DNA from 3 places in the Pseudarthrobacter phenanthrenivorans Sphe3 genome. Region 3 is predicted to be linked to each of the others. Evidence: riboswitches for the same ligand, from Rfam matches in the RefSeq annotation. Region 3 holds a riboswitch; each other region holds the start of a gene.
The links. A riboswitch is a leader RNA that binds a small molecule or an ion and turns the genes downstream of it on or off. The one in region 3 is predicted to bind S-adenosylmethionine.
Positions count from the first base shown of each region.

Region 1 (7,719 bases), 1.3 Mb from region 3:
GGCCGCCAGGTCAGCACTGCCGAAAGCCTGCAGCGGCTGCTGTTCGCCGACGCCATCGGACAGCCGCTGGACGTCGTCGTGCTCCGGGACGGGCGCGAAGTCCACCTCATCGCGGTGCCCGAGGAGATGTCCGGCAACGGAAAGTAGGCTGGACGCGCCGGTCCCACAAATCAAAGTGAAGCCAGCCGGCAACAGCAGGAAGAGATCAGGCTTGGCCCGGGACGTCTGCGATGCCTACGAAACGCGTCCCAACGCCGTCGAACTCACTGCGGACGTATCCCGCACGCACGCGGGGAATATCTGCCGGCGGATGGTGCCCGCACACCACATAGGTGAATTCCGGCCACCACTTCTTGGGGCGGGCGGCTTCCTCGTAACCGCAGACGGCGCACTCAAGGTGGACCCACACCGGGCGCTTGCCGGTACGGTTGGCCCGCGACTGGACCAGCCAGGCCGGCGGGTTGTCCAGGATTTCGCCGAGCTCGGCTTCGCTCATCCACTTTGGCAGGCCATGGCGTTGCGCCATCTCCAGGGGTACGTCAAGGGCAATGGCCGCGTCGCGTCTGCTAATCATCACCATCCACGATACGGGAGCCCGCCAAATCCGGACCTGCAGGGATCCGCCACAACAGCAGGCCCGCCCACGCCTCCAACAAACCCAGCAAGCTTAGGACAGCAGGGCCATGCCAGCCACGGCCGCAGCAAACCCCAGAACCAGGTTGGCCGCAACATTCATAGCCGCTGACAGGAACCGCGCTTCGCCCAGCAGCCGCACGGTTGCCGTGGTCCATGAACTGAACGTGGTGAGTCCGCCAGCCAGGCCCGTGGCCAGGGCGCCCTGCCACTCCGGGCCCAAGCCCTGCCGGGCGATAAGGGCGTGAGCCGCCCCGATGATGAAGCAGCCGGCAACGTTGACCACCAGCGTGGCCCACGGCCAGTGCAGCCTTACGGGAATACGAGCACCAGCACCGGCAGCCCGGATACGGCGTGAGCTATGGTGCGCAAACCAGCTGTCGACGCCGAAACGGAGCAGCGCCCCGCCCACACCGAAAACGCCCACCAGCACGGCCGCGATCATGGCCCGCTCCGGACCGGCCGGCCGATCTGCTTCCCAAACCGCCACCCGAGGCCGGCGGCACCAAGCCCCAGCACCAGCGACAACCCAAGGTAGGCAATCCACACGCCGTGCTCTCCGGCCCGCGCCAGCTGGTCCACGGAGAAAACTACGGCAGAGAACGTGGTGAAGGACCCCAGGAGGCCGGGGCCCAACCCGGCCCGCAGCCAGAAAGCCGTTCCGGGGCGGGCGAGCCATGCAGTGGTCAGGGCAGCCAGCACAAAGCTGCCCGCCACGTTGATGCAAAGTGTTGCCCACGGGAACGCACCCGGCACCTCGGGGAAAGCCAGGCCCAGGCCGTACCGCAGTTCGGTGCCCACCAACCCCCCGGCCGCAACGGCCAGCCAGACGGGTAGCCCGGGCGACGCTGCTGATTCCCGCCTGCTCATACCCTGGACGTGCCGGCATCCCCGAGGAGGCAGCCGGGGTGCGGGTGGTCGCTGTGCACCCACAGCGCCGAGGTGACCTCGTCCGCGAGGTCGTAGTCCCGGGTCCGGCCCGAGTTCCTGATCCGGACCACCAGGGCCCCGCCAAAGGGCCTGCGCCCCACCACTTCGACCTCTGCGTCGAGGTCGATCTCCTCGGCTGCAAGGTAGCGAAGCAGGTCGGGGTTGTCGTCACTGATCCGGGTGATCCGGCCTGTGTGGCCTTCATCGAGTTCACCCATGAGGTGGGCGCGGGGCATGAGCACCTGGCCGTCCGCCGTGGGGATGGGATCCCCGTGCGGATCGCGCTGCGGGTTCCCGAGCTTGGCTGCCACCCGTTCAACGAACGTGTCCGAGACGGCGTGCTCCAGCAGTTCGGCCTCATCATGCACCTCGTCCCAGCTGTATCCCAGCTGCTGGACGAGGTACGTTTCGATCAGGCGGTGGCGCCGCACCATGGAAAGCGCCAGCCGCAGGCCCGTGTCCGTCAGCCTGATGGCACTGTACGGCTTGTGGTCAACCAGGCCCTGGTCCTTCAGCTTGCGGACCATCTCCGAGACAGATGAATTGGCCACTCCCAGCCGCTGCGCCAGTTGCGAGGACGTGATGGGCTTGTCCTGCCATTCGGTGAATGAGTAGATGACCTTGACGTAGTCCTCAATGGAGGAGGAGGGCGCACTGGTCTTCACGGATTCAAGCCTACCGGCTCGCCCGACGCCGGGCGGCTGCCGCTCATGCCCTTACCGCCCGCCACGCCAAAGCGAGGTAAGGCAGTTCCAGTTCTTCGTCCGGACCATGCCCCAGATGCTCGTGGAGGTACCAGTCGAGGTTCGCCAGCACCTTGGCCCGGGTGGCCTCGCCCGCACGCAGGTAGTAGCTCCGCGACTTCGTCAGCTCCATCAGGCCATGGGTGGTAACGGCGTCCTGCCAGTGGGTCAGATGGCTTTCCAGCCGCTCAAACTCCGGCCCCACCAGCGGCCGGAAACCAGGCTTGTAGACGTCCCCGGCATGCATGATCCGGGAGAGCCGGTGCACCCAGGGGACGGAAGTGTCCAGCTGGTTCCAGACAAGCCCCAGGGTTCCGCCCGGGCGCAGTACCCGCGCCAGTTCCGTACTTGCCCGCAGCGCATCGCACCAGTGCCATGCCTGCGCAACGGTGACGACGTCGAACGCCGCCTCGGGCAGGCCGGTAGCCTCAGCGGTGCCCAGCGCAGCCGTGGCGCCCGGGCAGTGCTGCACCAGTTGTGCGAGCATGTCCGCCGAAGGATCCACGGCTGTGACGGAGAGTCCCAGGTCGAGCAACAGTTCCGTGAACTTGCCGGTCCCCGCGCCCACATCGAGGGCGTCACGGGCGCCCGGAGGTACTACCCAGCGGGCAGTTTCCGCAGGGTAGCCGGGCCGCACCTGCTGGTAGTGTTCGCCACCGTCCTGGAAGCTTTGGCCGAGCTCCCGGCGGCGGCCGTGATCCAGCCTGGGGCCACCCCGTGCCACGAGCGGCCTCCTTCATCCGGGTACTTTGGTGTCTTCCGAATTTACCGCATCTGGTGCCCGGCCAAGGTCCCAGGGGGGACCAAGCGGGATCAGTCGTCGATGCAGGGCGCCGCGCCGGCGGTGCCGGGGGTGTTAGGTGCCCAGTGCGGGTACGTACGGTTGTCGTTGGCGGGAACCCAGCGGCCGGCGTCAACCACATAGTCCCAGCCAAGGCCCTTGCTGCGCAGGTCCCGGATGCCGGCCAGGAGCCGCTCGGCGTCCTCCAGCCTGGAGCCGACACCGAAGCTGGCCCGCAGGGAACCGGACGGAAGCCCCAGCCGCTTCAGGAGCGGGTGTGCGCAGAAGCGGCCGTCGCGCAGCCCCACGCCATGTTCCGCTGACAGGTAGGCGGCCACCAGGCCGGCGTCGTAGCCCTCCACGGAGAAGTTGACCACGCCGATGGTGTCCGTGTCCGGGTCGGTGTCCTTGAAAATCTGGTGGACCGTAACGCCGTCGATCTCCTGCAGGCCCTCCACGAGGAACGACCGGATGGCGGATTCGTGGGCGTGCCACCGGTCCTGGTCAAGTTCGGCGATGACCTGGGTGGCGCGGGCCAGCGTGGCGGCGCCAAGGACGTTCGGTGATCCGCCCTCATGGCGGGCTGGGCCGGTTGCCCAGCTGACGCCGTCGAGCCTTGCTTCCTTCACGGCCCCACCGCCGGCAAGGTGGGGGGTGCCGGCGTCGAGCCAGTCCGCCCTGCCAACCAGCACGCCCGCGCCGAAGGGCGCGTACAGCTTGTGCCCGGAGAAAGCGATGTAGTCCACGTCGTCGGGGGTGATGTCCACGCGCCGGTGGGGGGCCAGCTGGGCTGCGTCCACCACGATCCGTGCGCCGTGCCCGTGGGCCAGGGCGGCGAGGGCACGGATGGGAAGGATCTCACCGGTGACGTTCGAGGCGCCGGTGATGGCGAGCAGGCTCACTCCGCCCTGTTCCAGTTCGGCCCTGACCGCGTCGATGGTGCCTGCGATCGTGTCTTCCGCGACGATGCTGCGGTGCGGCACGCCCTGCCATGGCAGGAGGTTGGCGTGGTGCTCGATGTCCAGGTAAAGCACGTCGCCGTCCGGTACCCCGCCGGTTGCGGGCAGGCAGCCTGCCAGCAGGTTGAGCGAGTCAGTGGTGTTGCGCGTGAAGATGACGGAGTCATCCGGGCGGCCGCCCACGAATCCGCGGACAATGGCGCGGGCGTTCTCGTACACGGAGGTGCTGATCTGGGACGCGTAGCCTGCGCCGCGGTGGACGCTGGCGTAGTAGGGCAGGATCTCGTTGAGGTACGCGGACACCACAGTCAGAGCCGGGGCGGACGCACCATAGTCGAGGTTCGCGTAGCGGACGTGCCCGCCATGGATCAGCGGGGCCTGGATTTCAGCGCCGGTGACTGCTGCAAGCGGGCGGCCGGCGGCGGCCTGCCACTGGTCAAAGAGGGCAGTGGTTGCAGGCTGGATGGCAGCGCTGGGGGAGACGGTGGCAGTTGTCACAAAGACCTCACTTCACAACAGGACTCCGTGACGGAATCCGCGCTTGCCGCATCCGTTCCGGACCGGCCTGGTCGTCACCCGGGGCACCCCACCGCGAATGGAGGGTTGCCGGCCAGCAAACCGGGGTTTTGCGCTGGCACTCGTGACCTGGTTAAGAGCGTAGGACATGGGCAGGGAAGGTTAAAAGCCGGCGGAAATGTTAAGGGCTTTGTTACGTCCGCTTGGAAAAGGGCCCCTTCACCGAACATTACGACGGCGGCCGCCTCTGTGGGGAGTCAGCCGCCGTCGGAAATTCGATGGATCAGAGGAGGTCGTCGAGGTCCGGGTTCAGCCTGCGCAGCACCTCGGAGTGCAGGATGGAGTTGGTGGCCAAGGCATTCCCGCCGAACGGTCCGTCTTCGCCCTCCAGCGACGTGAAGCGGCCGCCCGCCTCCACCACAATGGGGACCAGGGCAGCCATGTCGTAAAGGTTCAGTTCAGGCTCGCAGGCAATGTCCACCGAGCCTTCCGCAACCATGCAGTAGGACCAGAAGTCGCCGAAGGCCCGGGTCCGCCACACATCCTCGGTGAGGCCCAGGAACTCGTTGAGGTTGCCGCGTTCCTTCCAGCCGCCCAGGCTCGAATAGGACAGCGAGGCATCGGACAGGCTGGAGACGTTGGAGACCCTGAGGCGGGTGGCCGCGGCCAGGGAACGCCCCATGTAGGCGCCCATGCCTTTCGCCGCCCACCAGCGCTTGCCCAGCGCGGGAGCGCTCACCACGCCCACCACCGGTTCGCCCTCATCCACCAGTGCGATCAGGGTGGCCCAGACCGGAACGCCCCGGACGAAGTTCTTGGTCCCGTCAATGGGATCAATGATCCACCGCCGTGATCCGTGCCCGGTGCTGCCGAACTCCTCGCCGAGGACGGCATCGCGCGGACGGGAACGGGAGAGCTGGCCGCGGATGGCTTCTTCGGCCGCCTTGTCCGCGTCGGTGACGGGCGTCAGGTCCGGCTTGGTCTCAACGTGGAGGTCCAGGGCCTTGAAGCGGCTCATGGTCTGGTCATCCACGGAATCAGCCAGGACATGGGCCAGGCGCAGGTCATCGTTATAGCTCGAAGCGGGTTGGATCATGGTTCCAAACTACCGTCTGCGCGCGCTTCTGCCGGGAACCGGCGCCCGTCAGTTGACGCTGCCCAGCTCCTTGGCCTCCTGGGCTTCCATCCTCGGGTCGGTGCCGAGGAGCCGCCGGAGGGAGGCCAGCCGGGCGGCGCCGGTGGGCCCGGCATGGCCTTCCGCCACCCACGCGTCCAGCCCGCAGTCCACGGCAGCCGCGGTGTGCTTGCAGCCCCGCTCGCAGTCATCGGTGCCGGGGGAGAGGTCCGGGAAGGACCTCAGGATCCTGTCCGGATCCACGTGTGCCAGGCCGAAGGAGCGGATGCCCGGGGTATCGATGATCCAGCTGCCGGGGGGTGCGTCCGCGAGGCGGAGGGCAAGGGCCGACGACGACGTGTGCCGGCCGCGGCCCGTCACCGCGTTCACGCCGCCGGTTGCCCGCTCCGCGCCCGTCAAAGCGTTCACCATGGTTGACTTGCCCACGCCCGAGTGCCCCAGCATGACGGTGACCTTCCCGTCGAGGTGGGCGCGGAGTTCCGATACCGCCGCGCTGTCCAGCCGGGCGGACAGGCCGTCGTCGGACCGGGCGTCCACGCCTGACGCCTGTGCATCAGCCGTCCGGCTGATGATCACCGGAAAGTCCAGGTGGGTGTAATTGGAGAGCAGTTCCGCGGGGTCCTTGACGTCCGCTTTGGTGACCAGCAGGATCGGCTCGATGCCGGCGTCGTACGCTGCCACCAGGGCCCGGTCGATGAAGCCCGTGCGCGGCTCCGGGTTGGCGGCCGCCACCACGATCACCAGCTGGTCGGCATTGGCCACCACGGCCCGCTCCACCGGATCGGTGTCGTCCGCGCTGCGCCGCAGGAGCGTCTTGCGGTCCTGGATCTTCACCAGGCGGGCCAAGGTGTCGGGTTCGCCCGAGACGTCGCCCACGAGTGAGACAAAGTCTCCGGCCACCACGGGGTTCCGGCGCAGTTCCCTTGCCCTGGCGGCAATAACCAGGCGTTCGTTGTCCGAGTCCTCGCCCACCACAGCGGTGTACCTGCCACGGTCAACGGTGATGATGCGCCCGGTCACGGCGTCGTCATGGCTGGGGCGGTCCTTGGTCCGGGGCCTCGAGCCCTTCTTGCTCGGCCTGATCCGGACGTCCGATTCATCCCAGGAGTCAGTGCTCCGCGCCACCGCTGGAACCTTCCGCCCCCGTACCGGCCGGACCGTCCTGGGCCAGCATGTCCGCCCAGAGCCGCGGGAAGTCCGGCATGGTCTTGGCGGTGGTGGCAATGTCCTCCACCTGGACCCCCTCCACAGCCAGGCCAAGGATGGCGCCGGCCGTAGCCATGCGGTGGTCCGCATAGCTGTGCACGACGCCGGCGTGCAGCTTGGCGGGGCGGATCACCAGGCCGTCGCTGGTTTCCTCCGCGTCACCGCCGAGGCGGTTGATTTCGGCCACGAGCGCAGCAAGCCGGTCCGTCTCGTGGCCCCGCAGATGGGCGATCCCGCTCAACCGCGAGGGCGCGTCGGCCAGCGCGCACAAGGCTGCCACCGTGGGGGCGAGCTCGCTGGTGTCGGCGAAGTCCGCGCCCTTGATGGTGGGGCCGCCCGTAACAGTCAGGACGCCGTCGCGCAGGGAAACGTCCGCGCCCATCCGGGTGAGGATGCTGCGCCACAGGTCGCCCACCTGCTGCGTCTCTTCGGGCCAGCCCGGGATGCGGACCGTGCCGTGGGACGCCAGCGCTGCCGCGAGGAAAGGCCCGGCGTTGGAGAGGTCCTGCTCGATCCGCTGGTCAAATGCACGGATGGGTCCGGGGCTGACAACCCAGTGGTTGGGGACGGAATCATCGACAGCCACCCCGGCACCCCGGAGGACGGAGACTGTCATGTTGATGTGGTCAAGGCTCGGCACCGGCTTGCCCACATGCTCCAGGTGCAGGCCTTCCGTGAACCGTGCCCCCACCAGGAGCAGGGCGGAGACGAACTGGGAGGACGCGCTGGCGTCCACCACCAGGTGGCCGCCGCGGACTTCCCCGGTGCCCTCCACAAGGAACGGCAGTGACGACGGCGTCCCGCCCTCCTCGCTGG
Region 1 covers NC_015145.1:2,672,948-2,680,666, reverse strand. The annotation lists gene ASPHE3_RS12470 (S1C family serine protease) at 1-147, shown strand, start outside; gene ASPHE3_RS12465 (hypothetical protein) at 206-574, opposite strand; gene ASPHE3_RS12460 (fluoride efflux transporter FluC) at 668-1,078, opposite strand; gene ASPHE3_RS12455 (fluoride efflux transporter FluC) at 1,075-1,503, opposite strand; gene ASPHE3_RS12450 (metal-dependent transcriptional regulator) at 1,500-2,228, opposite strand; gene ASPHE3_RS12445 (class I SAM-dependent methyltransferase) at 2,272-3,030, opposite strand; gene ASPHE3_RS12440 (aminotransferase class V-fold PLP-dependent enzyme) at 3,120-4,544, opposite strand; SAM riboswitch class IV at 4,579-4,692, opposite strand; gene hisN (histidinol-phosphatase) at 4,846-5,658, opposite strand; gene rsgA (ribosome small subunit-dependent GTPase A) at 5,707-6,822, opposite strand; gene aroA (3-phosphoshikimate 1-carboxyvinyltransferase) at 6,806-7,719, opposite strand, start outside.
Region 1: it holds a riboswitch for S-adenosylmethionine, as region 3 does, so the genes downstream of both, ASPHE3_RS12440 (aminotransferase class V-fold PLP-dependent enzyme) here and ASPHE3_RS18285 (DUF1737 domain-containing protein) in region 3, are expected to answer to the same signal.

Region 2 (7,719 bases), 1.7 Mb from region 3:
GGCCAGGTGGTGCGGCAGGTTCAGGCTGCGGCGGCCTTGGCCGCCCGGAAGCCGGCTTCGAGGTCGGCCAGGATGTCGTCAATGTGCTCAATGCCCACCGAAAGCCGCACCAGCCCCGGGGTCACGCCGGCCACTTCCTGCTGCTCCGGTGAGAGCTGGCTGTGGGTGGTCGACGCCGGATGGATGACAAGGGAGCGGACGTCGCCGATGTTTGCCACATGGGAGTGCAGCTCCAGGGCGTCCACGAAGCGCTTGCCCGCTTCCGCGCCGCCGGCCAGGTTGAACGAGACGATAGCCCCTGTACCTTTGGGACCGTATTTGCGCCCGCGCTCGAACCATGGGCTGGAGGGCAGACCCGCGTAGGCGACCGATTCGACGTCGTCACGCGCTTCGAGCCACTGCGCCACTTCCAGCGCGGTGGCAACATGCCGTTCCACCCGCAGGCTCAACGTTTCCAGCCCCTGGGCAATCAGGAAGGCGTTGAATGGCGAGACAGCAGAACCCAGGTCACGCAGGAGCTGGACCCGGGCCTTGAGGATATAGGACAGGTTGGCACCCAGGGCACCGTCCGCCCCAAGGTCACGCGCGTAGACAAGGCCGTTGTAAGTGGGGTCCGGAGTGTTGAAGCCGGGGAACTTCCCGGGGTCCTTGCCAAAGTCGAAGTTTCCCGAGTCCACGATGACGCCGGCGATCGCGGACCCATGCCCGCCCAGGTACTTGGTAGCCGAGTGCACCACGACGTCTGCACCCCATTCCAGCGGACGGATGAGGTAGGGCGTGGACAGGGTGTTGTCCACGATCAGGGGGACGCCGGCGCTGTGCGCAACTCCGGACACGCCCTCAATGTCCAGGACGTCCTGCCGCGGGTTGGACACCACCTCAGCGAAGAAGAGCTTGGTGTTGGGCTGGACCGCGTCACGCCACTGCTCGAGGTTGTCAGGATCCGCTACGAACGTGACCGAGATGCCGAACTTCTTCAGGGTGTGGGCGAAGAGGTTGTAGGTCCCCCCGTAGAGGCTGGGACTGGCCACGATGTGGTCCCCCGCCTCGGCAATGTTCAGGACCGCAAAGGTCTCAGCCGCCTGGCCGGAGCTGAGCAGCAGCGCACCCAGGCCGCCTTCGAGGCTGGCAATCCGCTGCTCCACCGCATCCTGGGTGGGGTTGCCGATCCTGGTGTAGATGGGCGCGAGCTCGGCCAGGGCAAACCTGTTCGCAGCGCTCTCGGCGCTGGGGAAAACGAACGACGTCGTCTGGTAGATGGGGAGGGCACGGGCACCTGTGGCGCTGTCCGGCTCCTGCCCTGCATGGATCTGGCGGGTTTCGAAAGACCATCCGTTGGACACTAAGGCTCCTTTGACATGGGCCCGGCAGGCTCGAAGCACCGCGGGCCGCGCTTGCCATCCGGCCGTTGCCGGACAGCCAGGTCCTCACCCGGGGCACCCCACCGCGGATGGAGGGTTGCCGGCCAGCGAGCCGGGGCTTGGCGCTGGCGCTCATGACCTGAGGCCAGTGTAGGAACAGCGCCCGACAGGGATGCGATTATGACGAACATAGACTCGGATCTTTTTGCCCGCGGACGGGCTTCACTGCTCTCCGGCGCGGGAATTCCGAGTAAGGGTTACCTAAGCTGAGAGCCCGATCACAAAGTGCCAAGATGTTGCCATGCGCATGGATCACGTCTCTTACGCCTGTGAACACGATGGCCTGGCTGCCACCACCGAACGTATTTCCTCTGCCCTCGGCGTTGAGGCAGTGAAGGGCGGGGTACACCCCCGGTTCGGAACCCGGAACATGATCATTCCCCTCGCCGGGCATAAGTACCTGGAGGTCGTGGAGGTCCTGGACCACCCCGCCTCAGACAAGGCCCCCTTCGGACAGGCAGTGCGTGCCCGGTCCGCCGCGGGCGGCGGCTGGATGGGCTGGTGCGTCGAAGTGGACGACCTCGCCCCGTTCGAGGAGCGGCTGGGCCGGTCTGCCGTGAACGGAAACCGCAAGTTTCCCGATGGCCGCGAACTCGTGTGGAAGCAGATTGGCATCCTGGGCCTCATTGCGGACCCCCAGGTGCCCTACATGCTCAAGTGGGAAGGCGATCCTTCCCTGCACCCGTCCAACGCCTACGACAGCAACGTCAAAATGAGCTGCTTGACCATTGCGGGCTCGGCGGCACGCGTGACCGAATGGCTTGGAGAGCCCGTGGAGAAGCCGCTGGAAGACGTGGCTGTGGAGTGGGTGGCCCCGCACGGGACCCCCGGGATCCTTTCCGTCACGTTTGAAACCGCCAACGGGGCAGTCACAATCTGACCCTCCTCCTATGCCTTGGGGTTTCACCTCAGGTACCGCCTTGGGCAGGAGCTACAGCCTGCCCGGATGAGCTTCGGCCGCCATCAGCTTGTGACAACGGGGTCACCTGCCGATGGCGGCCGAATCCATTTCCTGTCCTAACCCGACGGGTTGGGTCCACAGCGCGGTTGATTCTCCAGGTCCAACAGGTGAGCAAAGCAAGAACGCCCCGCCAGCTTTTCCAGGTCTCCCGGGAAAATGTCAGACCCTCCTGCGAGACTTTGGGTATGGAAATCAACCCGGCGGTGGTGCAGGCTGAGGCGGCGGTTGACGCTTCGGTGGCTGCTTTTGCGGCGGTGCTCGCTGGCGGCGGTACTGCTGGTTCCTGTACTGCCGGCGCGGGCTTTGATGATGCGTTGCAGCGGGTTGCTGATGGGGCTTTGGAGGTTTTAACCGGGGTAGCCCGGTCGGAGGCGAAGCTGGCGGCGTTGAAGGCGCAGGCGGTGGAGGTGTTTGCCGCGGCCACGCAGGCCCTGAACGGTCCGGCACGTTCACCCCAGGAGGCAACGGCGCAGGACCGGAGCCTGGTGGCCGAGGTCGGGTGTGCGCTGGTCATCGGCGACCGCGCCGCCGGTGCGCTGCTGGCCGACGCCCACGCCCTGACCACGTCCCGGCCCCGGACCCTCGCCGCTTTGCAGGCCGGGACCATTTCCTGGGCGCATGCCCGGACCATGGTGGACCAGACCCTCGGCCTTGACCCGGCCGCGGCGGCGGCCCTGGAGGACTATTTCCTGGACCCCGACGCCGCACACCGGACCACGGGTGCCACCATCGGGGAAATGCCGGCGTACCGGTTCAAGGCCAAGGCCAGGACCTGGCGGGAACGCCACCACCCCGAATCGATTGAGAAGCGTCACGCCAAGGGTGCAGCGGACCGGCGGGTCGAGTACTGGAAGGACACTGACGGGATGGCCTGGATCGCCGCGTGCCTGCCCGCGGACAAAGCATCGGCCATCTGGAACCGGCTCACCGCCCTCGCCCGGGGAATGCAAGGGCCCGGGGAAGACCGCACCCTCACCCAGCGCCGGGCAGACACCTATTGCGCCGCCCTCCTGACCAGCGGCACCAACGGCGGTTCCACAGGCTCCGGCCATGGCCCCGGCTACGGCTCTGGAGCCGGGGCCCGGGGAACAGGTGCTGAAGCCCATCCCGGGCAGGGCGATTCGATCCGTGCGCAGGTCCTGGTCACCGTGCCGGTGTTTTCCCTGATGGGACTGACCGACGAGCCGGCCATGCTGGACGGGTACGGCCCGATCCCGCCGTCCACGGCAAGGGATCTGGTCGCGAATGGTGCCGGTTCCTTCCACCGGGTGCTCATTGATCCTCGTGACGGGGCGCCGCTGGAGATCGGCCGGACCAGCTACCGGGTGACCAAGGCGATGCGGAACTGGCTGCGGCTGCGGGACGGCAAATGCCCCTTCCCCGGCTGCAGCAACCACTCCCTGGACAACGAAGCAGACCATATTCTCGCCTGGCATAAAGGCGGTGCCACCGGGATCTCCAACCTGGGACAACCCTGCCCGAAACACCACAAACTCAGGCACACCAGCGGCTGGAAACCAACACCAGCCACCAAAAACGAACCACCCGGCTGGACCTCACCGACCGGGCACCACTACAAAAGCGAACACCAGGACTGGGAACCACCCCACTGGCCAGACCTGCTGGTAGGACTGAAACCGGACGAGCGCCACAACGGGCAAGTGCATGGCGCACCGCCCCACCCGGCGATGCCCGCTGCTCATGCCTGCCCTCCCGGAGGCCTCCCCTATCTGGAGCCTCCACTTGAGGAACCTATGAGCGACAACCTGGTAGACCCGAACGACCTGCCTGCGGATGACCCCTTATGGGAGGACTTCTACGCGGTGCCGACCGGCCTGGCCGGGGACCCGCTCGTCCCGGGTCAGGAGCCATTAGGGGACCTGGAACCGGCCATTACCTAGCCGCCACCTGCTGGTCGCCATCGTCTAGGTGTGCCTGGGGCCGTCCGGACGCCTTTGGCCCAGTCCCTTATTCAGTCGCACAGCTTCACCCCAGTCCCACGGCCTTGCCGAACAGGCTGAAGCCCACGAACGCCACGATATCCAGCAGTGCGTGGGCTATCACCAGCGGCATCACCCGCCGCGTCCGCGTATACAACCAGGCAAAGACCACGCCCATCAATACGTTGCCGATAAACGGCCCGAATCCCTGGTACAGGTGGTACGTGCCGCGCAACAGCGAGCTCGCCATGATGGACAACGGAACGCTCCAACCGAATTTTCCGAAGCGGTCCAGCAGGTAGCCCACAACGATGACTTCCTCCACTATCCCGTGGCGGACCGCGGACAGGATCAGCACGGGCACTGTCCACCAGTAGGCGTCGAGTGCGCTGGGAATGATGGCGGTGGTAACCCCAAGAGCCCTTCCCGCCGCGTACAGACCGAGGGACGGGACGCCGATCAGCGCCGCCAGGCCAAGCCCCTGCAGCAGATCCCGGCCGGGCCGCTCAAAATTGAACCCCAGCCTCGTGAAGGCCGAACCGGCTTTGCTTCCGTCGCCGGATGCGGCCTGCCGCTGGTCACTGAGGAAGTAGAACACGAGCAGCACGGGCACCAGCGCGAAGACAATGTCCAGCAGCTGGTAGGTCAGATCGAAATACTCACGGGTGCTTTGCGAGCGGTTCAGTGTTGAGGTGCCCTCCGCAAGGGGCGCACGCGTCATCTTGTCCAGCAGTTGCACCACGGAGTACACGGCGGACTGGCCCAGCGAGAGGCCCAAGACGATCCAGACTTCGATCCGCAGACGACGGCGGGAGGGAACCAGCATGTTCCCATCTTGCCTGCAGTTTCTGGATCCGGCCTGATTGCCCTGCCGGTGTCCGACTCCCCGCCAGGGCTACCCCGGCCGCCGCCGCAGGTCAGGGTGGCGGCACGTCAACTGCCGGCGACTATGACTTCCGTGCCGTTCGACTCGAAGGCAGCCTTGTCGCGTGCCGAAATCCCGGAGTCGGTGATGAGCCGGGTGAAGTTGTAACCGTCCATGGTGGCGAAGGCACGCACCCCCACCTTTGAGGAGTCTGCCAGCACGTAGGAAACCCGGGCCCGGCTGGCGAGCAGGGCGTTGACCGAGGCTTCCCCCTCCCCCGTGTTGGTGGGCCCCACTTCCGGGTCGATGCCGTTGACGCCGATAAAAGCGATATCCAGCACCACTTTCTGCATGATGATGTCCGTATAGGGGCCCACCAGTTCGTAGGAGCGCGGATTGAGGATCCCGCCGGTGACCATGACCTTGATGTTGGGCCGGACTGCCAGCTGCGACGCGATGTTGATGGCGTTGGTCACCACCGTGAGGGTGGGCTGGTTGGAGGGCGCGTTGAGGTCTTCACGGGTAGCCAGGATCTGGGCCAGCACGGTGCTGGTGGTACCGCCGCACAGGCCGATCACGGCACCCGGGGCAATGAGGCCTGAGGCCGCCTGCGCGATTTGCTGCTTCGCTTCGGCGTGATCGTCCCGGTTGTATCTGCCAGGCAGGTCGTAGGCCAATGCCCCTGTGGTGGCTCCGCCCCGGGTCCTGGTCAGCAGCCGTCGCTTGGCCAGGCTGTCCAGGTCCCGCCGGGCAGTGGCCGGAGAGACGTGCAGGGTGCTCACAATTTCTTCGACCTCCACCTGGCCGGTTTTGGCGAGCAGGTCAAGGATTGCCGTCAAGCGGTCGGTGCGGGTCATGCAAAGCCTCCAGATACTCCCGCCACCAGCCTCGATGACGCTTTCTGATCATAACAGACTACTTATGATCACCTAACGTCATATCGAGGGTGGGAATCCTAGCGCTCCCGCTTCCCGGCCCGCCATACAGCGTACGTCAGGGGCATGCCGGGGCGGTACGCAAGGTGCGTAGCCGACGGCGCATTCAAGACATGGAAATCCGCACGATGTCCGACCGCGATGGAACCCACCGCCCGTTCGCCGTCGACGTCGATTCCCTTGTCCTTGTGCAGGGCAAGGGCCCCGCCGTAGGTAGCCGCGCGGACAGCTTCGTGGACGCTCAGTCCCATCTGCAGCACAGCCGTAGTGACGCAGAATGCCATGGAACTCGTGTAGGACGTGCCCGGATTGCAGTTGGATGCCAACGCCACCTGCACCCCGGCATCAAGGAGCTTCCGGGCGGGGGCCAGCGGCTGCCGGGTGGAGAGGTCGCAGGCAGGCAGGCATGTGGCCACGGTTCCGCGGCGCCCGCTTCCGGTTCCGGCGTCCCAGCCGGCCCAAGTCCCAGCGAGCGCCTCCACATCCCGGTCCGCGAGGTAGTTCACGTGGTCTACACTCGCAGCCTCCAGCTCCACCGCCAGTTGCACGCCGGGCCCTTCCCCGAGCTGGTTTCCGTGAACGCGCAGGCCCAGTCCGGCGTCCCTGCAGGCGAGCAGCACCTTGCGGGACTGCTCCACGGTGAATGCTCCCTCCTCGCAGAAGACGTCCGCCCACCGCACGAACGGCAGGACCGCCGCCAGCATTGGCCCGCACACCAGCTCGGTGTAGGCGTCGGGATCCTCCCCTGCGGGAACCAGGTGGGCACCGAGGTAGGTCACCTGGTCCGCCACTGTGGAGGCAATGCGGGCACTGCGGGCTTCGTGTTCAACGTCCAGGCCGTAGCCGGTCTTGGTCTCAAGGTAGGTGGTGCCCTGCGAAACGGCTTCGGCAACCCGGCCCAGGGCAAGCCGTGTCAGGTCGAAATCCGAGGTGGCACGCGTCGCGTTCATGGTCACCGCAATGCCGCCGGCCGAATAGGACTCCCCCGCCATCCTCGCCTCGAACTCGGCCGTCCGGTCACCGGCGAAGAGCAGGTGCGTGTGCGAATCCACCCAGCCGGGGAGCATGGCCCGCCCGCCGGCGTCGACGGCGTCATCCGCAGCGGGAGCGTCGGCCGCAGCACCGATCCATGAAATCCGATCACCTTCGATCACCACCGCAGCATCCTTCAGGACCCGGCGCTTCAGGTCCTGCGTCATCAGCTCGGCGATGTTGGTGATCAGGGTGCTCATAGAGCCATTCTTCAGCGCCGGACAGACCAGCGCGTGGCCGCCAGAGCCTGAGCTGTCCGGGATTCCGGACCGTCGCCCAATCTCCCGGCCGCTTCCGTGCCCGATTGGTGCGCCAGGATCTGGCCTGCCGCGAGCTCGGCCATCGCCGAGGACGTCTGGAAGCCGTAGCCGCCCTGCCCGGCGAGCCAATAGAACCCCGGTGCTTCGGCGTCGAATCCGGCCACCGGGACGCCGTCTGCAGCCTCGGTCCGCAATCCGGTCCAGGCCCTGCGGATATCCGTGATCCCCAACGTGGTCACCTGGTTCAGCCGGGCCACCAGGCGCTCGATGTCTCCTGGCCGGGGCTGCGCATCCTCGGGCCCGCT
Region 2 covers NC_015145.1:1,414,315-1,422,033, reverse strand. The annotation lists gene ASPHE3_RS06535 (bifunctional o-acetylhomoserine/o-acetylserine sulfhydrylase) at 21-1,343, opposite strand; SAM riboswitch class IV at 1,386-1,501, opposite strand; gene ASPHE3_RS06530 (VOC family protein) at 1,663-2,301, shown strand; gene ASPHE3_RS06525 (HNH endonuclease signature motif containing protein) at 2,568-4,283, shown strand; gene ASPHE3_RS06520 (CPBP family intramembrane glutamic endopeptidase) at 4,369-5,148, opposite strand; gene ASPHE3_RS06515 (DeoR/GlpR family DNA-binding transcription regulator) at 5,256-6,044, opposite strand; gene hutI (imidazolonepropionase) at 6,143-7,354, opposite strand; gene ASPHE3_RS06505 (NAD(P)/FAD-dependent oxidoreductase) at 7,366-7,719, opposite strand, start outside.
Region 2: it holds a riboswitch for S-adenosylmethionine, as region 3 does, so the genes downstream of both, ASPHE3_RS06535 (bifunctional o-acetylhomoserine/o-acetylserine sulfhydrylase) here and ASPHE3_RS18285 (DUF1737 domain-containing protein) in region 3, are expected to answer to the same signal.

Region 3 (7,719 bases):
ACATGGCGGCGTTGCGCCACGCCCAGAAACAGGGCGCTGACGACGTCATTTTCATCTCAACCGACGGCCGCGTCCTGGAAGGGCCCACTTCCACTGTCCTGATGGCCCACGCAGGGACGTCCGACGACGGCACTTCCGTTAAGCGCCTCATCACACCGCAACTGGACAGCGGCATCCTGCCCGGAACCTCCCAGGGCGCGCTGTTCGCTGCTGCCAAGGCGGCGGGTTGGGAACTTGGCTACGGCCCGCTGGAGCCGCAGGACCTGCTGGATGCCGACGCCGTATGGCTGATTTCCAGTGTCCGCCTGCTGGCGCCGGTGAACCGGATCGACGGCAAGGAAGTGGGTACCGCGTCCGTCCAGAAAGAGCTCACCGCGGAACTGAACGAGCTGTTGGCGGGCATACAGTAAGGACGCACCCGGATCCAGGTCCTTTGCACCCTAGGCTCCTGCGGGACAGTGCCCGTAAGGTGTGGTTCATGGACTCGCAGACGCAGCCGAAAGACCACCTGACCTTTGACGAATGCTGGGAACTCCTGGAAAACGACGCGGTGGGGCGCCTCGCCCTGGTGGTTGATGGCCATCCTGAAATCTTCCCCGTCAATTACGTGGTGCACCGCCGCAGCATCGCCTTCCGCACCGCCGGCGTCACCAAGCTCTGGAGTGCGCTCTCGGAGCGGCCGGCGGCGATGGAGATCGATGGGTACGATCCCCATACCGAAGAGGCCTGGAGCGTAGTGGTGCGCGGAAACACAGAGGTGATGGAAGACCAGGAGGACAAGGACGCGGTGGACAGCCTGGGGCTGGAGCCGTGGCAGCCGGGGGAAAAGGCGAACTACATCAGGCTCTCAGCCCAGGTTCTCACGGGCCGCCGCTTCAAGGTGAACCGGCCCGATATCTGGAGCACCCGGGCGCAGGATAAGCGCCGGGCATCCTTCGAGTAGCAGCGGCTGCGGCCTCTACTAACGCCCTGAGACTGCCACCTCGCGTGAAAGCTGCGCCTCCAGGCCGGACAGCAGGATGGCAAGCCCCTGGTCGAGTTCGGCGGAACCGTCGTACTCGGCCAAGGCCGGGGCCAGGGCACGGAGCCTGGGAAACTCCTTGGCCGGAAGACGGTGCAGCCCAAGCCGCAGCAGTACTTCGTTTTCCTCCGGGTCCACCACGAATTCCTGCAGTTCGTTGAGGATGTGCCCGTAGAGGAATCCGTAGTAGGCGCGGTAGACGTGGAGGGCGCCCGCGGGGCTGAACCCTGCCCCCACCAGCAGGGACAGGATCTGCTCCAAGGGGCGCAGCGTTCCGAGCGGGCGCAGGCCCAGCGGCGTGGACAGTGGCCTGGTCACCAGCAGTGGTACGACGTTGGGATGCTCCAGCGCCAGCGTTCGCAGACTGTGCGCTATGTGGCGCAATTGGGCCTTCCAGTCCGGGTCCTCGGGCTGGATGGAGAGTTTGTTGAGCACCAGTTCCGTGACTCCGTCGAGCAGCGCCGCCCGATTCTCCGCGTACCGGTAAAGGCTCATCGGATCGCGGTCCAACTCCTGGCCTAGACGGCGCATGGTCAGTGCATCCAGCCCCTCATTGTCAAGCACCTCAAGCGCCTTTGCGAGCACGAGGTCCCTGGTCAGCGGGGCTTTTCGCCTGTAACCGGCCTTGGTCGGTTTGGGGGAGGCCATGGTTTCCATCCTGGCTAGCAGCAAGTCCGCAGGGGTTAATCCAAACGCTTGCCTGATGTGTAGTCTACGGGTAAAGTCTACAGTGTAGATGCGGCATTGACACGTCCCATAGTCCGTGGTCATAGCGGGCTTCATCCACAACCCCCATTGCCCTGTGCACGGCATTGAGGTTGGCTGCTGTAGCCGAACGGCGGCACCACCGCACTTAGCGAAGGGAAGCCGTCATGGCACATTCGCAGTTTGATCTTTTCCTCAAAGAAGCCACCTACGTCGACCAGGCCTCGGAATCCACGCTCGACAGCGACCGGCTGTACGGCCTGTACACGAGCTGGTGTTTCATCAACCAGCAAAAGCCGCGCCCTGAGTCAACTTTCTGGTCAGCAATGAACCACCGGGTTGCCCCCGGCCACAATGGGCTCCGCATGAAAGGCCCGGCCGCTGCCGATTACATCATGGCCAGCTACCCCGGGCTCGTCTAGGAGCCCTTCCCGCAAGGAATTCCGGCGCGGACCGCAGCCTCACGACAGGCGGTCCGCGCCTTTTCTGTTTGCGGGCTGGCCGTCCTTCTTGCCGGCGGATCCGCCGTCGTACCTTCACGGGAGGTGCTGAGCCTACCCGCGGCGCCTTGCACGGTTCAGTTACGCAACATGACGACGGCGGCGGTGCGGCTCACGGCGGCAAGTGTTACGTTTTTGCGGAGTAATGAGTACCGGCGCCAAGCCCTGACTGGCCGGTCGGCAACCCTCCTTCCGCGGCGGGGTGCCTCAGGTGAATACTCGGCATATCGACCGATTCGAGTTGCAAGCGTGAGAGAAGGAGATCCGTCGTGTCTGACGCACCTGCCCCTGAAGAGAAACTGTCCTACCGCTTGATCAGCGGACCGGACAACCGTGAATTCTGCGAACGGATCTCCAACGCCCTGACGGAAGGCTATGTGCTCCACGGCAGCCCGGCGGCAACCTTCAACGGCACCAGCGTCATCGTCGCCCAGGCCGTGGTCCTGCCCGCAGCCATCGCTTCCGCCGACGCCGCAGTGGCCGACGCCGTGGATGACCTTGAAGCTGCAGGCGACGACCTCGAGTTCGACGGCGAGGGCCACGCATGAGCTACGCCGGAGACCTGACCCCGCAGGAGGCCTGGGAGAAGCTCCAGCAGGGTGCTGTGCTGGTGGACGTTCGCACCGAAGGCGAATGGGCGCACATCGGCATCCCCGATACCAAAGCCACGGACAACGATCCCCTCTTCATCCAGTGGTCCTTCCCGGGCGGCATCCAGAACCCGGACTTCATCAACGACCTCACGCAGCAGGCGCCGGAGGACCGGTCAACCGAGCTGGTGTTCCTGTGCCGTTCCGGCCAGCGTTCCATTGCCGCGGCAATTGCCGCCACCCAGGCGGGATTCACCTCCTACAACGTCCTGGAGGGCTTCGAAGGCGAGCCGGACCGCTACGGCGAACGTACCGTCAACGGCTGGAAGAACCGCGGCCTGCCCACCAACCTGGGAAAGAACTAAGTGACCTTCAACGAAGACGCCGCCGGCTGGAGCCCCGACACCCAGGCCGTCCGCGGCGGATTGGACCGCACCAACTTCCAGGAGACCAGCGAGGCTGTCTTCCTGAACTCCGGGTTCGTGTACGAATCCGCTGCAGCCGCCGAACGAGCCTTTACTGGCGAGGACGAGCGCTTTGTCTACTCCCGCTACGGCAACCCTTCCGTAGCCACATTCCAGGAGCGGCTCCGGCTTTTGGAAGGCACGGAGGCGTGCTTTGCGACGGCGTCCGGCATGTCCGCCGTTTTCACCGCCTTGGGTGCCTTGCTGGCGGCCGGTGACCGCGTTGTGGCTGCCCGCTCGTTGTTCGGTTCCTGCTTCGTGATCCTGAACGAGATCCTGCCGCGCTGGGGCGTGGAGACCGTATTTGTGGACGGACCGGACCTGGAGCAGTGGCGCGCAGCGCTCTCCCAGCCCACCACTGCCGTCTTCTTCGAGTCGCCGTCCAACCCCATGCAGGAGATCGTGGACATCGCCGCCGTCAGTGAACTGGCCCATGCGGCGGGGGCGACAGTCGTCGTCGACAACGTCTTTGCCACTCCCCTGCTGCAGCGCTGCGGCCAGTTCGGCGCGGACGTGATTGTGTACTCCGGAACCAAGCACATTGACGGCCAGGGCCGGGTGCTCGGCGGCGCCATCCTGGGCACCAAGGAGTTCATCGACGGCCCCGTGAAGCAGCTCATGCGCCATACCGGGCCCGCCCTGTCCGCCTTCAACGCCTGGGTGCTCACCAAGGGCCTGGAAACGATGGCCCTGCGCGTCAACCACTCTTCCGCCACAGCCCTTCGTCTCGCCGAGTGGCTGGAGCAGCAGCCTGCCGTGAGCTGGGTGAAGTACCCGCTCCTGAAGTCACATCCGCAGTATGAGCTCGCCGCCAAACAGATGAGCGCCGGCGGGACCGTCCTCACCCTCGAGCTGGCGCCTTCCGGCGGGCGTTCCGGCAAGGAAGCCGCCTTTGCGCTGCTGGACGCCCTGAAGATCATCGACATCTCCAATAACCTCGGCGACGCGAAGTCCCTCATCACCCACCCGGCCACCACCACGCACAGGGCGATGGGTCCGGAGGGGAGGGCTGCGATCGGGTTGAGCGACGGCGTGGTGCGCCTGTCCGTGGGGCTGGAGGACGTGGACGACCTGATCGGAGACCTGGAGCAGGCGCTCAAGCAGATCTAGCTGGTCATGCTTCCGTGCGGAGCGCCACCCCTACCACGTCACCTGCATCGATCCCGGCTTTGTTCCTGACGGACTTCTTGACGGGCAGGAGATACGAGCCTTTCTGGCTGTCCGGAAATAATGAGGTCTGCCAGGAATGGCCTGCGATCTCCGCAGTAACCCTTACTGACCCAAAAGCCTTGCTGGCACCGGCAGTTTGAGCACGGATATCGTCAGCGATATCCGCAGGCAGGGTCACGAAATGCCAACCGGCTTCCCCTGGATAGAGCCACAGCTCCGCTTTAAAGGAATACGACGCCGTCACGCGCTGAGTATGGCACGATCGCGACCTTCGAATAAAGCTGCCAAAGAAGTCTTGGAGGTTCCCCAGGAGGCAGGCCAGCCGCCCTCAAAATGTCAGACCCCCGGTAGAGGATGTTTCCATGGGAAACGGCACGGGGACTGCAAGAGCAATGGAGGGCATTCAGGCCTCCACTGCCCGCCTGGATGCCCTGTTTCTCGAAGATGCCGCCCTGGAAACCGGCTCTGGTCCGGGCGCCGGGATTAATGTGCTTGAGCGCCGGTATGAGCTCCGCCTGGAGCGCATGGCGGTGGCAAAGGAACTCGAAGCGCAAATCGCCGCGGTCAAAGCCCGGGACGCCGCCGAAGCCGTCGGCATCCAGCACGCCATGATCCCGCCCGAGGCGCCCGTGCACGAACGGACCTACGCCGAGATGTCCGCGGTTGAGGAAATCGCCGGCGTCCTCACCATAAGCTCCAGCGCGGCCGGGGCACTCGTCACCCAGTCCCGTCAGCTTTGCGCCGTCCCCCTGGCACTGGACGCCCTGTCCGCGGGGATCATCTCCTGGCAGCATGCCAAAATCATCGTCGACGAAACCGACGGCCTGGGCCCCGCCGGCGCCGCCGCCCTGGTGGCGCACTTCTTCGACCCCCAGGCACCCAACCCCGCCCGCGGCGCCGCACCGGGTAAACTCGTCCCCTCCCGCTTCCGAAGCAAGGTCCGGGCCTGGCGCGAACGCCACCATCCCGAATCCCTCGAACAACGCCATGCCAAATGCGCCGCAGACCGGCGCTTGGAATACACCAGGGACCGCGACGGCATGGCCTGGCTCTCGCTCTACCTCCCCGGCGACACCGCCAACGCCATCTGGAACCGCACCACCGCCCTGGCCCGCGGCCTCCAAGGCCCCCACGAACCACGAACCCTCGCCCAACGCAGGTCCGACGTCGCCGCCAGCCTCCTGCTCGCCGCCCCCGCGGGCTACACCCGGAACGCGGACACCGCCGAAGGGAACGCCGAAGGGAACACCGTGAAGGCGGCCATCGGCACGGTCCCGACACCCAAGGCAGACGTACTCGTCACCGTCCCGGTCTTCGCCCTGCTCGGAGCCACCGACGAACCCGCCCTGCTGGACGGCCATGGCCCGATCCCGGCGTCCATGGCACGCAAACTCGTCGCCAGCGGGGCAACCTCGTTCTACCGCGTCCTCGTGGACCCCCGGAACGGCGCACCCCTGGAAATCGGACGCACCAGCTACCGCCTCACCACAGCCATGAAAAAGGCCCTCCACCTCCGGGACGGAAAATGCACCTTCCCCGGCTGCCAAAACACCTCCCTGGACAACGAGGACGACCACCTCACCGCTTGGCACCACGGCGGAAGCACCGGAATCAGCAACCTCGCCCAACTCTGTCCCAAACACCACCACCTCAAGCACAACAGCGCTTGGAAACCCACCCCCGCCACCAAAACCGAACCACCCGGCTGGACCTCCCCCCACCGGACGGCACTACAAAGCCGAACACCACGACTGGGAACCACCCCAATGGCCCAAGGAAATCTGTCGTGGGCGGGGGTGTTGCGAAATCTCTCGTGGCTCAGGGAACTGCCTGGATGATGCGGATGCCTTTCCGCCTGACGACCCCGTATGGGACGACTTCTATGCCGTTGCCCCGGTTCTGCCCCCGGACCCGTTCCCTGAGTGGCACCTTTGGCTGGACGAATCCCTCTCCGTCCCTTAGCTTTCCCGTATCGGTTAGCTTTCCGTGTCCGCCAGCTTTCCGTATCGGCTAGGACTGCCGGACCCGCAACAATTCCGGAACCTCGTCCACCTTGGAAAGATCCAGTGAGCCCCGCATGGTGATGTTCACGGCGTGCTTGACCACTGCGCCGAAACCGAAATCTTCAGGTTGTGACTCTGCCAGCACTTGGTCCCGGACCCTGCGTTGTTCGGCTGCCCCAGTGCCGCGCGCAATCATGTCCTCCACCCCTTGCCGGGCAAGGGAAAGCTCGCCTTGTTCCTGGAGTACCGGAGCGAGATAGTCCACCAGGGATCGCACAACATCAGTGGCCCTCGCCGGCCGGAAGGTGCCGAAATCCAGCAGGTCCCCGCTGAGGCCGGCACTGCTCGCCTGCCAGGATGCCATGCGCAGAAGGACCGTGGGCACGGGTGCGGGATCAATGCCGTCCTGCCACTCCCGGCTGGCGGTTTCCACCAGGGCTCGCACCAGGACGGCAAGAAGCGCGGCGTCCTCAGCGCGAAGACAGACATCGGCAACCCGGACCTCCACTGTGGGATGGTTGCGGGACAGCCGGGCGTCAAAATACAGCATGCCCTCATCCAGCATGACGCCGCTGTCCAGGAGGCGGGTAACCACGCGGCGGTATGCCGAATACGTGCCGTAGATGCCCGCAGGACCGGCCGTCGGCCACCGGTTCCACGCTTGGGTGCGGTAACTCTCAAAGCCCGTCTGGGTGCCATTCCAGAAGGGTGAATTGGCACTCATCGCAGTAAGGACCGCGAGCTTGTCACGGATCCGGTCCAGGACCGCCACGCCTTCGTCGGGCGACTCAATGTACGTGTGCACATGGAAGCCGCAGGTCAGCTGCTCCTGGGCAGTCAAGCCAAAGCGCTCGAGCATTCGTGCGTAGCGGGGATCCGGGGTGGTGTGGCTGGACAGGCCCAGCGGCGAGGTGGCCAGCGCGGCTACCCGTGCATTGTTCTTGGCGGCCGCCCTGTCCGCGAGCGCCCGCCCGGCACGGATCTGGTCCAGCAGTTCACCGTACTCCAGGCAGGGCCTCGTCTGCGTCTCGATCTGCTCCAGCTTGAGCTCGGCACTCAGCCCCATCTCGTCGTCGTCGTAAACGGTTTTGTCTTCCGTTTCCAGGAGCCGTGGGTCGTCCGGTGCGTCATCGGCCGCCAGGTGCCGGCTGGACAGCAACGCATCAGCAAGGGCAAGCGGCTCCCCGCTCTCCGGATCAACGATCAGGAGCTCTTCCTCCACGCCGAATGTTCGCATACTGACATTTTGCGCCAGTGCGGAGATTT
Region 3 covers NC_015145.1:3,935,072-3,942,790, forward strand. The annotation lists gene ASPHE3_RS18265 (aminodeoxychorismate lyase) at 1-410, shown strand, start outside; gene ASPHE3_RS18270 (pyridoxamine 5'-phosphate oxidase family protein) at 479-943, shown strand; gene ASPHE3_RS18275 (TetR/AcrR family transcriptional regulator C-terminal domain-containing protein) at 962-1,669, opposite strand; gene ASPHE3_RS18280 (hypothetical protein) at 1,894-2,148, shown strand; SAM riboswitch class IV at 2,368-2,482, shown strand; gene ASPHE3_RS18285 (DUF1737 domain-containing protein) at 2,496-2,774, shown strand; gene ASPHE3_RS18290 (rhodanese-like domain-containing protein) at 2,771-3,181, shown strand; gene ASPHE3_RS18295 (O-succinylhomoserine sulfhydrylase) at 3,182-4,390, shown strand; gene ASPHE3_RS21620 (DUF1905 domain-containing protein) at 4,395-4,694, opposite strand; partial or broken gene ASPHE3_RS18300 (DUF222 domain-containing protein) at 4,813-6,412, shown strand; gene ASPHE3_RS18305 (glutamate--cysteine ligase 2) at 6,461-7,690, opposite strand.